2 regions of the Klebsiella grimontii genome follow, and region 1 is predicted to be linked to the other one. Evidence: riboswitches for the same ligand, from Rfam matches in the RefSeq annotation. Region 1 holds a riboswitch; the other holds the start of a gene.
What was found. Region 1 has a riboswitch for cobalamin ahead of ACE3MN_RS05025 (cobyrinate a,c-diamide synthase). Riboswitches for the same ligand answer to the same signal wherever they lie in the genome.
Positions count from the first base shown of each region.

Region 2: it holds a riboswitch for cobalamin, as region 1 does, so the genes downstream of both, btuB (TonB-dependent vitamin B12 receptor BtuB) here and ACE3MN_RS05025 (cobyrinate a,c-diamide synthase) in region 1, are expected to answer to the same signal.

Region 1 covers NZ_CP169721.1:1,036,755-1,044,058, reverse strand. The annotation lists gene ACE3MN_RS05055 (cobalt-precorrin-4 methyltransferase) at 1-759, opposite strand, end outside; gene cbiG (cobalt-precorrin 5A hydrolase) at 1-5, opposite strand, end outside; gene ACE3MN_RS05050 (decarboxylating cobalt-precorrin-6B (C(15))-methyltransferase) at 752-1,321, opposite strand; gene ACE3MN_RS05045 (cobalt-precorrin-7 (C(5))-methyltransferase) at 1,311-1,916, opposite strand; gene cbiD (cobalt-precorrin-5B (C(1))-methyltransferase CbiD) at 1,910-3,049, opposite strand; gene ACE3MN_RS05035 (cobalt-precorrin-8 methylmutase) at 3,046-3,678, opposite strand; gene cbiB (adenosylcobinamide-phosphate synthase CbiB) at 3,689-4,648, opposite strand; gene ACE3MN_RS05025 (cobyrinate a,c-diamide synthase) at 4,645-6,024, opposite strand; cobalamin riboswitch at 6,112-6,280, opposite strand; gene pocR (transcriptional regulator PocR) at 6,568-7,304, opposite strand, start outside.
Region 2 covers NZ_CP169721.1:5,526,890-5,534,193, reverse strand. The annotation lists gene fabR (HTH-type transcriptional repressor FabR) at 1-177, shown strand, start outside; gene ACE3MN_RS25945 (YijD family membrane protein) at 193-552, shown strand; gene trmA (tRNA (uridine(54)-C5)-methyltransferase TrmA) at 599-1,699, opposite strand; cobalamin riboswitch at 1,817-1,999, shown strand; gene btuB (TonB-dependent vitamin B12 receptor BtuB) at 2,064-3,932, shown strand; gene murI (glutamate racemase) at 3,877-4,731, shown strand; rRNA gene ACE3MN_RS25925 (16S ribosomal RNA) at 5,110-6,649, shown strand; tRNA gene ACE3MN_RS25920 (tRNA-Ile) at 6,721-6,797, shown strand; tRNA gene ACE3MN_RS25915 (tRNA-Ala) at 6,906-6,981, shown strand; rRNA gene ACE3MN_RS25910 (23S ribosomal RNA) at 7,160-7,304, shown strand, end outside.

The DNA of each region.
Region 1 (7,304 bases):
TTCATGGCTAAAGTCCGCCGCGTAGAGTTTTGAGTAGTGATACTCAGAGCCCAGGAAATTCCCGACCAGAATGAGCGCCGTTTTGCGGATCCCCGCCTCGCGCACCTTGTCGCCGATATCCGCCAGGGTGCCGCGTACGGTCTGGCTTTCCGGCCAGGTCGCTTTATAGATCACCGCTACCGGCGTGGTTGCCGGGTAACCGCCTTCAATCAGGCGCTCCGCTACCCGATGAATACGCTGCACGGAGAGGTAAATCGCCATCGAGGTCTGGTGGCTGGCAAACGACTCAAGCTGCTCGCGCTCCGGCACCGGCGTGCGCCCTTCGAGGCGGGTAATAATCAGGCTCTGGGAGACTTCCGGGACGGTGTATTCGACGCCCAGCTCCGCCGCGGCGCCCAGAAACGCGCTGACGCCCGGCACCACCTGCCAGTCGATGCCGCGTTTAGTCAGCTCTTCGCCCTGCTCGCGTACCGAGCCGTACAGCGACACGTCTCCGGTCTGTAAACGCACCACCGTTTTCCCGGCGTTAACCCCGGCTTCCATCAGGTCGAGAATTTGCTCCAGATGCAGTTCGGCGCTGTCGTGGCACTCAGCGCCAGGCGGACAATACTCCAGCAGCTCGGTGTTTATCAGCGACCCGGCGTAGATCACCACCTGGGCCTGCTGGAGCAAGCGGTAGCCCTTGAGGGTAATCAGCTCACGGTCGCCCGGCCCTGCGCCAACGAACCACACACTACGGGGATCAAATGTCTCAGCCATGGTTTTCTTCCTTCTGACAGGCGATAACAAAAACGGGATTATTCGGTTTGAAATAGTGGCCGCTGCCAAGCGTTGTCAGCGCTGAAACGTTCAGCTGCAGGCAATCAACCTGTTCGATTCCCTTCAGCCGCAGATAGTCGAGAGCGGCGTTCAGGTTCTCCTGGAGGATAAAGGTCATCACCAGACGACCGCCGGGGTAGAGCTGCTGCCACGACCAGTCAATGAGCGCGTCGAGGCGGCCTCCGCTGCCGCCCATAAAAATGGCATCGGCGCGTTCGGTGATCACCATCGGCGCTTCGCCGGGCAGGATCTCAATGTTGCCGCAGGCGAAATGCTGGCGGTTTTCGTCCAGCAGCTGCAGGGCCGCGGGGTTGCGTTCGACCGCCGTCACCTGCAGCGAGGGATACTGCAGCGCCGCCTCAATTGACACGCTGCCGGTACCGGCGCCGATATCAATCAGGTGGCTTGCCCGGTGCAGTTCAAGTTTGGCCAGCGCCAGCGCGCGAACCGCCTCTTTGGTCATCGGCACCTTCTCGCCGCGCAGAAAAAGCTCATCTTTCATCGAGGATCACCACCGCGTTCATCTCATATTCACCGTCGACCTCACTGACCGGTAGCCAGCGGATCCGCTCGTTATCCATCGCCAGATTTTCGCCAATCACCATCCAGCGATACCCTTTTCCCCGCGCCGCCAGCTGGGCGGCGATTTCCCGCGGCCCGCAGCGCCCGTCGGTCACCATCGCCACCTTGCGCTGGCGCGCCAGCTCATCAAAACAGACGTCTCGCCCGTGGCTGCTGGTCAGCCAGATATCGTTCATATCGATACCGGCCTTCGCGCAGAGATACTGCACCGCGCTGATGCCGGGAATAATGCGCACGCGATCGATGCCAAAGTGGGCTATCAGCCGCGTACCGATGCCGTAAAAGAGCGGGTCGCCGGAGGCCAGCACCACCACCTTCTGCGCGTCACGCTCGCCGAGCCAGACCAGCAGTTCGGCGATATTGGCCCCCAGCGCAAACCGTTCGCCGTCAAACTCAGGGAACTGCTGCAAATGCCGCTTGCCGCCCACCAGCGCGTCCGCACTGGCGACCGCGTCCCGCGCCGCCGGCGTCATCAGATGCAGGCCCGACGGGCCCATGCCAACCACCGTTAACATGACATCTCCCGCGCAATCTCGGCGATCGGCCGATTGCTGCCGAGGACCTTGTTATCAAAGGAGAACATGATGGCGTCGCAGACGGGCGGCGCTTTGGTAAAGCGCAGCATCTGCATCACCCGCAGGCAGATGCGTTCGGCAAGATGGTGATAGATATGCTGAAAACCGTACGCGTCGATGTGCTCCATCGCCGCTTCGGTGGTATCGCATTCGCTCACCAACTGCAAAAGCGCCAGCGGCGCGCCCAGCAGCGCCAGATGCGCGACCAGGGTTTCCATCCGCGCATCGGCGATATGGCTGTGGGTGTGGAAGATCCCGGCGGCGACTTTAATCAGCTTGCCAGGGTGGCCGATCAGCACAATCTGGCGGAACCCGAGGCGCACGGCCTCTTCAATCATGTAGCCGACGAAGTTGCTCATGGTGACCACCACCTGCGAATCGATGCCCATCTGCTCGCGGACGAAGCGCTCGCCGTGGTTGCCCGGCACCAGCACCACCCGCTCCAGCCCCGCCGCGCGCTTAATTTCCAGCTCCAGCGACAGCGAACGCTTCCAGCTCTCCTCCGACATCGGCGTCACGATACCGGTGGTACCGATAATCGAGATGCCGCCCAGAATCCCGAGCCGCGAGTTATAGGTTTTCTGCGCCCGCGCCTCGCCCTCCGGGGCGAAAATCTCGACTTCGGCCCCGCGCGACGGGCCTATCGCTTCGCGCACCGCCGACTCAATGGTATGGCGCGGAGTGCGGTTAATCGCCGGGCTGCCGATGGGCAGGCCGATGCCTTTGCGGGTGACCGTGCCGACGCCTTCGCCGCCGCGCAGGGTAATCTCGCCGGAATCGTCGAGCGTCACGCGGGCAAAAATCAGCATCCCGTGGGTGGCGTCAACATCGTCGCCGCCGTCTTTACGAATGGCGGCGATCGCCTGCTGCCCTTCGACGTGCGGCGACTCGACGTTAAGGCACAGGGTGACGCCGGAAGGGGTAACAATGGAGACCTGATGAATCAGATGCTGGCGCATCACCATCAGCGCTGCGACCTTGGCTGCCGCCGTCGCGCAGGATCCGGTGGTATAGCCTTTGCGCAGCGCCTTGCCGTTATGCCACACCGGGGCGTCAAAGGATTGCTCGCTCATCGCGCCCCCTGTAAGTGGTACAAAATGGCGTTGACGATGGCGGCGGCGACGTTGCTGCCGCCTTTACGACCCAGCGCGGCGATACCCGGCAGGCCACTCTGCGTCAGGGCCTCTTTCGACTCCGCCGCGCCGACAAAACCGACCGGCACGCCAATCACGCCGTTGACCGCGACGTCATGCTCCAGCAAACGAAACAGCGCGGTGGGCGCATTGCCGAAAACAAACACCTTCTCGCCCTCTTCGGCGACCGCGATATCGACCGCCGCCATCGAGCGGGTCATCCCCTGCGCTTTGGCCTCCGCCACCACCCGCGGATCGCTGATATAGCAGCGGCACTCGCCGCCGAATTTCGCCAGCAGGGTTTTATTGATCCCGGAGAGCGCCATGGTGGTATCGGTATAAAGCGTGCAGGGCTGGCTCAGGGCGGCGCTCAAGCGCGGAAGAACGTCGGGCGAAAACCACAGAATATCCAGCCAGTCAAAATCGGCGGTGGTGTGGATCACCCGCTTGATAATGGCTTCGTGCAGCGGGCTGGCAAAGCGGTAGTCCGGGCGGGTCTGCGCAATAATGTCGCCAATAATGTCGAAGCTTTTCGCCTCAATCGCCTGCGGTTGCTGGATATAGTGCATTCATTTGTCCTCAGGCTGCGCCGACCAGCCAGTACCGGACCGCCATAAACAGCGCCAGCGCCAGGGTCGAAGACACCCACATCAGTCGAATCGTTCGGGGAATATCGTCTACGGAAATATCGCGCGTCGCGTCGCCGATCCACGGCTTCTCCACGCGCTGACCAAAATAATCGTTAGGGCCGCCAAGCCGGATGCCGAGCGCCCCGGCGACCGCCGCTTCCGACCAGCCGCAGTTCGGACTGCTGTGGTTGTAGCGGTCGCGCCAGCCGATGCGCAGCGCGCGGCCGCCCGCTTCACCGCAGAGGAGAGCGGCGAGGCTAATAAGCAGCCAGCTCAGGCGCGCGGGGATAAAGTTGGCGACATCATCGAGGCGGGCGCTGACCATGCCGATCGCGCGATATTTTTCGTGCTTATAGCCAACCATCGAGTCCAGGGTATTGACCGCTTTATAGGCCATCGCCAGCGGCGCGCCGCCCAGCAGCAGAAAGAAGAGCGGCGCGATAATGCCGTCGACGGTGTTCTCCGCCACCGTCTCCACCACCGCGCGGTTAATCTGCCGCGCTTCAAGCTGCGACGTGTCGCGCCCGACGATCCACGACAGTTTGATACGGCTCTCCGCCAGATCGCCCGCGCGCAGCGGATGCTCTACGTCCCGCGCCGACTGCGCCAGACAGCGTCCGGCCAGCACGGTGAAAATCATCCATACTTCAACCAGCCAGCCAAGCCACGGATGGACCGCCTGCGCCAGGGTCAGCACGCCCCAGGAGACGCCCCACGTCAGCCCGACCACCACCAGCCACATCACCGCGCCGCCGAGGCGCAGGGCCACATCGCTGTGACAGTAGTGGCGCACGCCGCGCTGAACGGCGGCGATCAGGTTACCAATCCAACGCACCGGGTGCGGCCAGCTCTGCGGATCGCCGATAATAAAATCAAGGAGCCAGGCAACGCCCCAGGCCAGCAGCGTCATAGCGCGCTCCTTGCCGCAGCCAGCCAGTGGTTAAGCATCATGGGACGCTGCGCAAAGTGCAGGTGCAGATAGCTGGCGAACGTGTTGCCCACCTGCCAGCCGCCCGACCACTGCTGAAGGGTGATGCCGTCGCGGACTTTGCGGCAGGCCAGGACCGCCGGGGACTCGGGGGTAAAATCCGAGTAGTGAAACTCGTGCCCGCGCAGGGTTTCGCCGGGCGCCGCCAGCAGAGTTTGCCGCATCGCCCGCGCCTCGCAGTAGCCAAAGCGGGTCAGCCGTTTGCCCATTTTGCTATGGCCGGGAATAAGGTTGGCCATCGGATAGATCTCACCGCTGGCATCTTCAAGGGTGCTGCCGAGATACATCAGACCGCCGCATTCGGCGTAAATCGCCACGCCACGTCGGTGCGCCTCCTGCAGCTGCGCCAGCATCGGCGTATTGGCCGCCAGCGCGGCGGCGTGAATTTCCGGATAGCCGCCGCCGAGCCAAATCATCTGGCACGGAGGAAGCTCGCTATCGTGCAGCGGGCTGAAGCGCACGATATTCACCCCGCAGCGCTCCAGCAGCGTGAGGTTATCCGGGTAGTAAAAGTTGAAGGCTTCGTCGTCGGCCAGCGCCAGCGTCAGGCCTGCGCCAGCATCAGAGCGCGGCAGCGGCGGCCACTCCCCGGCGGGTAATGAACTGAGCTGGCTGAGGGTAAGAAGTCTTTCAATATCCAGGGTTTGCGCCAGCATGTGGGCAAAATCGCGCCACGGCTGCTGGTTCACCAGCGACTCGCGGGCGGTAACCAGCCCCAGATGGCGTTCGGGTAACGCCACCCCTTCCACTCGCGGTACGTAGCCGAGCACCGGCAGCCCGCAGTAGCGTTCAATGGCGCCTTTGAGAAGCTGATAATGGGTTTCGCTGTTGACGCGATTGACGATAACGCCCGCGATGTTCAGGCTGGGGTCGAAGTGCTGAAATCCCATCACCGTGGCGGCGATAGAGGTGGAAACCGCTTTGCCATCCACTAGCAGAATAACCGGACAGCCGAGCTGTTTGGCCATCGCGGCGGTGCTGCAGTAGCCGGGGTCGGCGCCGAAGCCGTCATACAGCCCCATTACGCCTTCAATAACCGCGATATCCGCCCGCTGCATCCGTTCGCAAAACAGCGCGTTAAGCACCGGTTCCGGGAGCATAAAGCCGTCGAGGTTGCATGAAGCGACGCCGCTGACGGCAGTGTGCCAGCCGGTGTCGAGGTAGTCCGGGCCGACTTTGTACGGCTGCACCCGCATGCCGCGCTGCTTCAACAGGCTGAGCAGGCCAAGCGTAACGGTGGTTTTACCACAACCGCTGCCGGTACCTGCGAGAATAAATGCGTGCTGCCTGGCTGCCATACCCCGATCCTGTGCCGGGTGGTAGGGCTGCGTGCATTCCCAGTCTTTCGACTGTACGCATCTGAGCAACCCACTTCCCACCGAAGTTGTTGATTATTACCGACAGGCAGGTCTTCTGGCTTAGCGTCGTCCTCCCCCATCCTTCCCAATCCGGTAAGCGGATCAGTGGCTAAATATGGGTTCGTCAGCATCACAGCAGCGGGGGCTGCGGGGGATTCACACCCCCTTCCCTGGCGCCTGTCGGTTTAGTCCGTCGTGATTCGAGCGGGACTGCCCGGCTCGAATGCTTTCATGTACATCTTACGGAAGCTGGATGACTCCCGTCGTTTGCAAAGGATGCTTCATTACGCCGATGGCGCTCTGAAAATCGTTTCAGGTATCACTCTATCCCATCAAATAAATAAAAACTGGTGCAGCTTATCGCTCACTCATTATTATTTTGTTGCGCTATGACAATTTATTGCTCTGAATGAGATATTTTCATTTTATAATGAGCCAGATACGCGGACATATCAAAAATCGGCAATAACAAAATATTGTCATTTAAATTGACTCAGTTTGTGATCTGGCGTTAATTTGCTGGCGATAGGCCTGCGGAGTCACCTGATAAGCCTGGCGAAAAACTTTGCAAAAATAGCTGGTTTGCGAAAATCCTAAATTTCGCGCGATGCTGGCGATGCTCCAGTCGCTGTGGCAAAGCAGCTCTTTGGCGCTCACCATCCGCTGATGGTTCACCCACGCGTTAAAGCCGATTCCCTGATATTTTTTGAACAGCTTACTGAAATAGTAGGGGCTGAGATAAACGTGGGCGGCGACGTCTTCCAGGCGCAGCTCGTCGGATAAATGGGCGTCAATGTAGCGCAGCGCCTTCTTCATTTTACTGTCGTGAGGACTCACCGCCCGGCTGGCGCGCGCGGGTTCAGGCTGCTGCGGATTGTCTTTAATCACTACAAAATTAAGCTGCTTTTTCAGGCAGTTCTCGACGATCAGCTTCAGTAAATCCGCAGAGGCAATCACTCTTGAGTAGTCCATCTCCGGCACGTCGCGGAACGCTTTAAGCAGCTCGGGGTCAGCCTGCCAGCGGTCGTCGACGTTGAGGATATCCACCAGCTCAACGTCATTGCTTAAGCGCACCTGGCCACAAAGCACGAAGCCCACAAGGTGTCCGGCGATAACCAGCGGAATGGAAAAATCGGTTAACCCGGCGTGGCAGCGGTAGATACAGAGCGCATCGGTTTTCGAGGCCTCGAGGCCGCCGCAGCGGTCGCTCATTCGGCAGC
Region 2 (7,304 bases), 1.2 Mb from region 1:
CAGGCTGAAGCTATGGTCACCATCGTATTTAGCGCTGGCGCCGAGGCTCTCGATGTGGGCCCGGAGCAGCGTCGACAGCTGGAAGAACGCCTGGTGCTGCAGCTCAGAATGATCTCGAAAGGCGCGTATTACTGGTATCGCCGTGAACAAGAAAAAATATCAAATCATTCCGAATAACGTGAAGGACGAGCAATGAAACACTCAGTACAAGATAGAGGTACGCTGCTGCTGGCGCTGATCGCAGGTTTATCCATTAATGGTACCTTCGCCGCGCTATTCAGCTCCATTGTCCCTTTTTCCATCTTCCCTATTTTGTCGTTGGTGCTGACGGTTTACTGCCTGCATCAGCGCTATCAGAATCGTAGTATGCCCGTGGGTTTGCCGGGGCTTGCCGCAGCCTGCTTTATTCTCGGCGTGCTGGTTTACAGCACCGTCGTGCGCGCGGAATATCCGGACATCGGCTCTAACTTCTTCCCGGCGGTTCTGTCGGTGATTATGGTGTTCTGGATTGGCTACAAGTTGCGCAATCGCAAGAACGCGGTCGCGGAATAATCTTTCCCCCGGCAACAGCGTTGTTGCCGGGTTTTCTCACCCGACTTTACTTCTTCGTCAACAGCACGCCGCATTCCATATGATGGGTATACGGGAACTGGTCGAACAGCGCCAGGCGCGCGATCTCGTGGGTCTCACTGAGCGTTTCCAGGTTCTGGCATAGGGTCTCAGGATTGCAGGAGATATACAGAATACGCGGGTACGCCTGCACCATTTTCTCCGTCTCGCTATCCAGCCCGCTGCGCGGCGGATCGACAAAAATCGTCTCACACTGATAGCTCTTCAGGTCGATATCCTGTAGACGATTAAACTGCCGTACGCCGTTCATCGCCTGGGTAAACTCTTCCGCCGACATGCGGATAATCTGCACGTTATCAATGTGGTTCGCTGCAATATTGTATTGCGCCGCCGCGACGGACGGTTTGGCGATTTCCGTTGCCAGCACCCGTTCGAAATTACGCGCCAGCGCCAGCGAAAAGTTGCCGTTACCGCAGTACAGCTCAAGCAGGTCGCCGGTTGCGTCTTTGGTAGCATCGATAGCCCACTCCAGCATCTGGACGTTCATCGCCGCGTTCGGCTGGGTGAAGCTATTCTCAACCTGACGATAGATCATTTCGCGCCCGCCAACTGGCAAACGTTCATCGATATAGTCCTGATCCAGCTCGATTTTCGTCTTTGTGGCGCGGCCAATCAGGTGCACATTCAGATTTTGCGCCCGCAGCGCATCGCGGAAGCGCTCAGCCTGCTGACGCCATTCGTCGTCAAGCTTCTTATGATACAGCAGTGATATCACGGCCTGATTACTCAGGGTGGTCAGATAATCCACCTGAAACAGTTTATGACGCAGTACCGGGTTATCGCGTACACCTTCAATCACCGCGGCCATCAGCTGATTAATCAACTCGCTGGCGGCCGGGAAGGTATCGACGCGGATACGGGATTTGGTCTGCTGATCGAACATAATGTGGTACAGATCGTCGCCATCGTGCCACAGACGGAACTCTGCGCGCATACGATAGTGGCTGATCGGCGAACGAAACACTTCCGGAACCTGGGCGCTGAAAGGCGCCATCATTTTCTGCAAACGGACGACTTTTTCTGCCAGCTGCGCTTCATATTGTTCGGTAGGAAGGTGTTCGGGGGTCATGATGCATCCTGAATAAAATAAGTACGCGGGGGATTGTAGGGAAAGCGCCGGGGATGTCCAGCCCTGATGATATAAGGAAATATAACGGTAGAAGTCTGGACATCTATATGTTTCTGATTATAGCATCGTGCTACCGGTCCTATGAGTTAATAGGGAATCCAGTGTAAATCTGGAGCTGACGCGCAGCGGTAAGGAAAAGTGGGATGAGCGCATTATGCAGACACTGCGGTTATTTAGCGGGAAGTCCTCATCCATCAAACACTCCAAGCCCGAAGACCTGCCGGAATACGTCGCATTTGGTTTCTATCATCGCGTGCTACTGATAGAGCCGGCGGCATCCTTTGTTTATTACGGATGCTTTAAAATGATTAAAAAAGCTTCGCTGATGACGGCGCTCTCCGTCACGGCATTTTCCGGCTGGGCGCAGGACAGCAATTCAGATACGTTAGTGGTCACAGCAAACCGTTTTCAACAGCCGGTCAATACGGTCCTTGCGCCGACTGATGTGGTTACCCGGGAAGATATCGAGCGCTGGCAGGCGAAAGATTTGAACGATGTGATGCGCCGATTGCCTGGCGTGGACGTCGCGCAAAATGGCGGCATGGGGCAATCTTCCTCTCTGTTTATCCGTGGTACTGAAGCTAAACAGGTACTGGTGCTGGTTGACGGCGTTCCCATGGTCCGACCTGGAATTACAAACAACCCTGATTTGAATCAGATCCCTTTATCACTGGTGCAGCGCGTCGAATATATCCGTGGCCCGCGTTCGGCGATTTATGGTTCCGGGGCTATGGGCGGGGTGATTAACGTCATTACGCATTCTGATAAAGAACAATCCAAAATTACCGCTGGGGTAGGTTCTAAAGGTTACCAACAATATGACGGCACCCTGCGCCATCGCTTTGGCGATACGGTGGCGACGGTTGCGGGCTCCTATGAGGGTAATAAAGGCTTCAACGTTCAGCCAGGTTCAACCTGGGAGCACGACGGCGATCGCGACGGTTTTCGTAATAAAACGTTTTGGGGCAGCCTCGAGCATAAATTTAACGAGAATTTTGACGGTTTCTTCCGCGGACACAGCTATACCAACAACTCTGATTACGATCTTGGAAGCCCGCCGTATAGCCCGGCCTACAGCGCCGATGAAAACCAGCTCTACAACCAAAGCTGGGATGCGGGGCTGAACTTTAATTCCGGTATCTACTCCTCTCAGCTTATCGCCAGCTATCAGAAGGTAAAGGACTATAACTACAGCAGTATTTATGGTCGTTATAATGATGGGACGACGCTCGACAGGATGACGCAGCGTAACCTGCAGTGGGGCAATAACGTTATTGTGGGTCATGGTTCTGTCAGCGCAGGGGTGGACTGGCAGCAGCAGCGATTAACGTCATCAGACACGACGATGTCGGATACCTATAAACGTGACAATACGGGGTTATATCTGACGGGCCAGCAGCAGTTTGGCGATGTGACCCTCGAAGCTTCCGGGCGTGAAGACCACGATGAGCAGTTTGGCTGGCACGGTACCTGGCAGACGACCGCAGGCTGGGAATTTGTCGAAAACTATCGCCTGACCCTCGGCTACGGTACCGGCTTCCTTGCGCCTTCGTTAGGGCAACAGTTTGGTTCGACCCGATTTGGTATCAACGCGAATCCCAACCTGAAGCCTGAAGAGTCGAAGCAGTGGGAAGCGGGGCTGGAAGGGCTCACTGGTCCCGTGGACTGGCGCTTGTCCGCGTACCATTACAAGATTACTAATCTGATTACCTATTACTCCGATCCTGTCACCTATGAAGGGGAGTACGACAATATTAATGCCGCGACGATTAAAGGCGTGGAGTGGACGGGAAGTGTCGACACCGGTATTTTCAGCCATCGCGTAACGTTGCAGTATGTCGATCCGCGTAACGATGATAACGGTGAAGTGCTGGCCCGACGTTCTAAACGACAGGCAAAGTATCAGCTGGACTGGTCCGTGTTTGATGTCGATATGGATGTGTCCTGGCAGTATTATGGGAAGCGCTACGATAACAACACCTCCCAGTACAACAATACGCAAAGGATTTTGCCGAGCTACAGCACGGTAGACGTTTCTGCATCGTATCCGATCACCGATCGCCTGACAGTTCGTGGTAAAATAGCTAACCTGTTCGATAAAGATTACGAGACAGCTTATGGCTACCAAACTGCAGGACGAGAATACTACTTGTCTGGCAGCTACACCTTCTGATCCACGTCCCACCGTGCTGGTGTTTGATTCCGGCGTCGGTGGGCTGTCGGTTTACAACGAGATTCGGCAGCTTCTGCCGGATCTGCATTATATCTACGCTTTCGACAACGTCGCCTTCCCATATGGCGAGAAGAGCGAAGAATTCATTGTTGAACGCGTCCTGGAGATTGTGACCGCCGTTCAGCAGCGCTATCCGCTGGCGCTGGCCGTTATTGCCTGTAACACCGCAAGTACCGTTTCCCTCCCCGCATTACGCGATAAATTCGCCTTTCCGGTTGTCGGCGTCGTTCCGGCGATAAAACCCGCGGCACGCTTAACGGCGAATGGCGTTGTTGGCCTGCTGGCAACGCGCGGAACGGTAAAACGTCCTTATACGCGCGAACTGATCTCCCGCTTTGCGAATGAATGCAAAATCGAAATGCTGGGGTCGGCAGAGCTGGTGGAGCTGGCGGAGGCTAAGCTCCACGGTGAGCCGGTCCCGCTGGATGAACTGCGGCGTATCCTGCGTCCCTGGCTGCGAATGCAGGAACCGCCTGATACGGTTGTGCTGGGGTGTACGCATTTCCCTCTATTACAGGAAGAGCTGCAGCAGGTTCTGCCGGAAGGGACGAGAATGATCGACTCCGGGGCGGCGATTGCGCGTCGCACGGCCTGGCTATTAGAGCACGAAGCGCCTGACGCAAAATCGAGTGATGCCAATATTGCCTACTGTATGGCGCTGACGCCTGAAACCGAACAGCTTTTGAGCGTTTTGCGGCGCTACGGCTTCGAATCGCTGGAAAAATTACCGCTTTCATAGCGTTTTGCACAAAAAAGAGACGGTTGAAAGATTTTTTGAAAACAGGGCTTGTCAACGTCTCAGAACTCCCTATAATGCGCCTCCACTGACACGGAACAACGGCACGCAAGCCGCCGGGTCAGCGGGATTCAGCGATGAATACCGACAGAGAAAAGCAAAATTAAACGCTTGACTCTGAATGAGGAAAACGTATTATACGGGACCTCGCAACGGTGAGCGAAAGCCGCGTTGCACTGCTCTTTAACAATTTATCAGACAATCTGTGTGGGCACTCAAAGTGACATGGATTCTTAACGTCTTCGGACGAAAAATGAATACCAAGTCTCTGAGTGAACATACGTAATTCATTACGAAGTTTAATTCACGAGCATCAAACTTAAATTGAAGAGTTTGATCATGGCTCAGATTGAACGCTGGCGGCAGGCCTAACACATGCAAGTCGAACGGTAGCACAGAGAGCTTGCTCTCGGGTGACGAGTGGCGGACGGGTGAGTAATGTCTGGGAAACTGCCTGATGGAGGGGGATAACTACTGGAAACGGTAGCTAATACCGCATAACGTCGCAAGACCAAAGAGGGGGACCTTCGGGCCTCTTGCCATCAGATGTGCCCAGATGGGATTAGCTAGTAGGTGGGGTAACGGCTCACCTAGGCGACGATCCCTAGCTGGTCTGAGAGGATGACCAGCCACACTGGAACTGAGACACGGTCCAGACTCCTACGGGAGGCAGCAGTGGGGAATATTGCACAATGGGCGCAAGCCTGATGCAGCCATGCCGCGTGTATGAAGAAGGCCTTCGGGTTGTAAAGTACTTTCAGCGGGGAGGAAGGCGATAAGGTTAATAACCTTGTCGATTGACGTTACCCGCAGAAGAAGCACCGGCTAACTCCGTGCCAGCAGCCGCGGTAATACGGAGGGTGCAAGCGTTAATCGGAATTACTGGGCGTAAAGCGCACGCAGGCGGTCTGTCAAGTCGGATGTGAAATCCCCGGGCTCAACCTGGGAACTGCATTCGAAACTGGCAGGCTGGAGTCTTGTAGAGGGGGGTAGAATTCCAGGTGTAGCGGTGAAATGCGTAGAGATCTGGAGGAATACCGGTGGCGAAGGCGGCCCCCTGGACAAAGACTGACGCTCAGGTGCGAAAGCGTGGGGAGCAAACAGGATTAGATACCCTGGTAGTCCACGCTGTAAACGATGTCGACTTGGAGGTTGTTCCCTTGAGGAGTGGCTTCCGGAGCTAACGCGTTAAGTCGACCGCCTGGGGAGTACGGCCGCAAGGTTAAAACTCAAATGAATTGACGGGGGCCCGCACAAGCGGTGGAGCATGTGGTTTAATTCGATGCAACGCGAAGAACCTTACCTACTCTTGACATCCAGAGAACTTAGCAGAGATGCTTTGGTGCCTTCGGGAACTCTGAGACAGGTGCTGCATGGCTGTCGTCAGCTCGTGTTGTGAAATGTTGGGTTAAGTCCCGCAACGAGCGCAACCCTTATCCTTTGTTGCCAGCGATTCGGTCGGGAACTCAAAGGAGACTGCCAGTGATAAACTGGAGGAAGGTGGGGATGACGTCAAGTCATCATGGCCCTTACGAGTAGGGCTACACACGTGCTACAATGGCATATACAAAGAGAAGCGACCTCGCGAGAGCAAGCGGACCTCATAAAGTATGTCGTAGTCCGGATTGGAGTCTGCAACTCGACTCCATGAAGTCGGAATCGCTAGTAATCGTGGATCAGAATGCCACGGTGAATACGTTCCCGGGCCTTGTACACACCGCCCGTCACACCATGGGAGTGGGTTGCAAAAGAAGTAGGTAGCTTAACCTTCGGGAGGGCGCTTACCACTTTGTGATTCATGACTGGGGTGAAGTCGTAACAAGGTAACCGTAGGGGAACCTGCGGTTGGATCACCTCCTTACCTGAAAGAACCTGCCTTTGTAGTGTCCACACAGATTGTCTGATGAAAAATAAGCAGTAAAAAATCTCTGCAGGCTTGTAGCTCAGGTGGTTAGAGCGCACCCCTGATAAGGGTGAGGTCGGTGGTTCAAGTCCACTCAGGCCTACCAAATTCGCTCCCGTGCTGCGTTGTGAAATAACTCGCATGCTTCAGTATGCTTCGTTCTTCCACGCCTTGCCCGGAACCGAATGACGGTAAATGAGATTTTAACTACGATGGGGCTATAGCTCAGCTGGGAGAGCGCCTGCTTTGCACGCAGGAGGTCTGCGGTTCGATCCCGCATAGCTCCACCATCTTTACTGCCAAAAACAAGAAAACTTCAGAGTGTACCTGAAAAGGTTCACTGCGAAGTTTTGCTCTTTAAAAATCTGGATCAAGCTGAAAATTGAAACGACACACAGTTAATGTGTGTTCGAGTCTCTCAAATTTTCGCGACACGATGATGTTTCACGAAACATCTTCGGGTTGTGAGGTTAAGCGACTAAGCGTACACGGTGGATGCCCTGGCAGTCAGAGGCGATGAAGGACGTGCTAATCTGCGAAAAGCGTCGGTAAGGTGATATGAACCGTTATAGCCGGCGATGTCCGAATGGGGAAACCCAGTGCAATTCGTTGC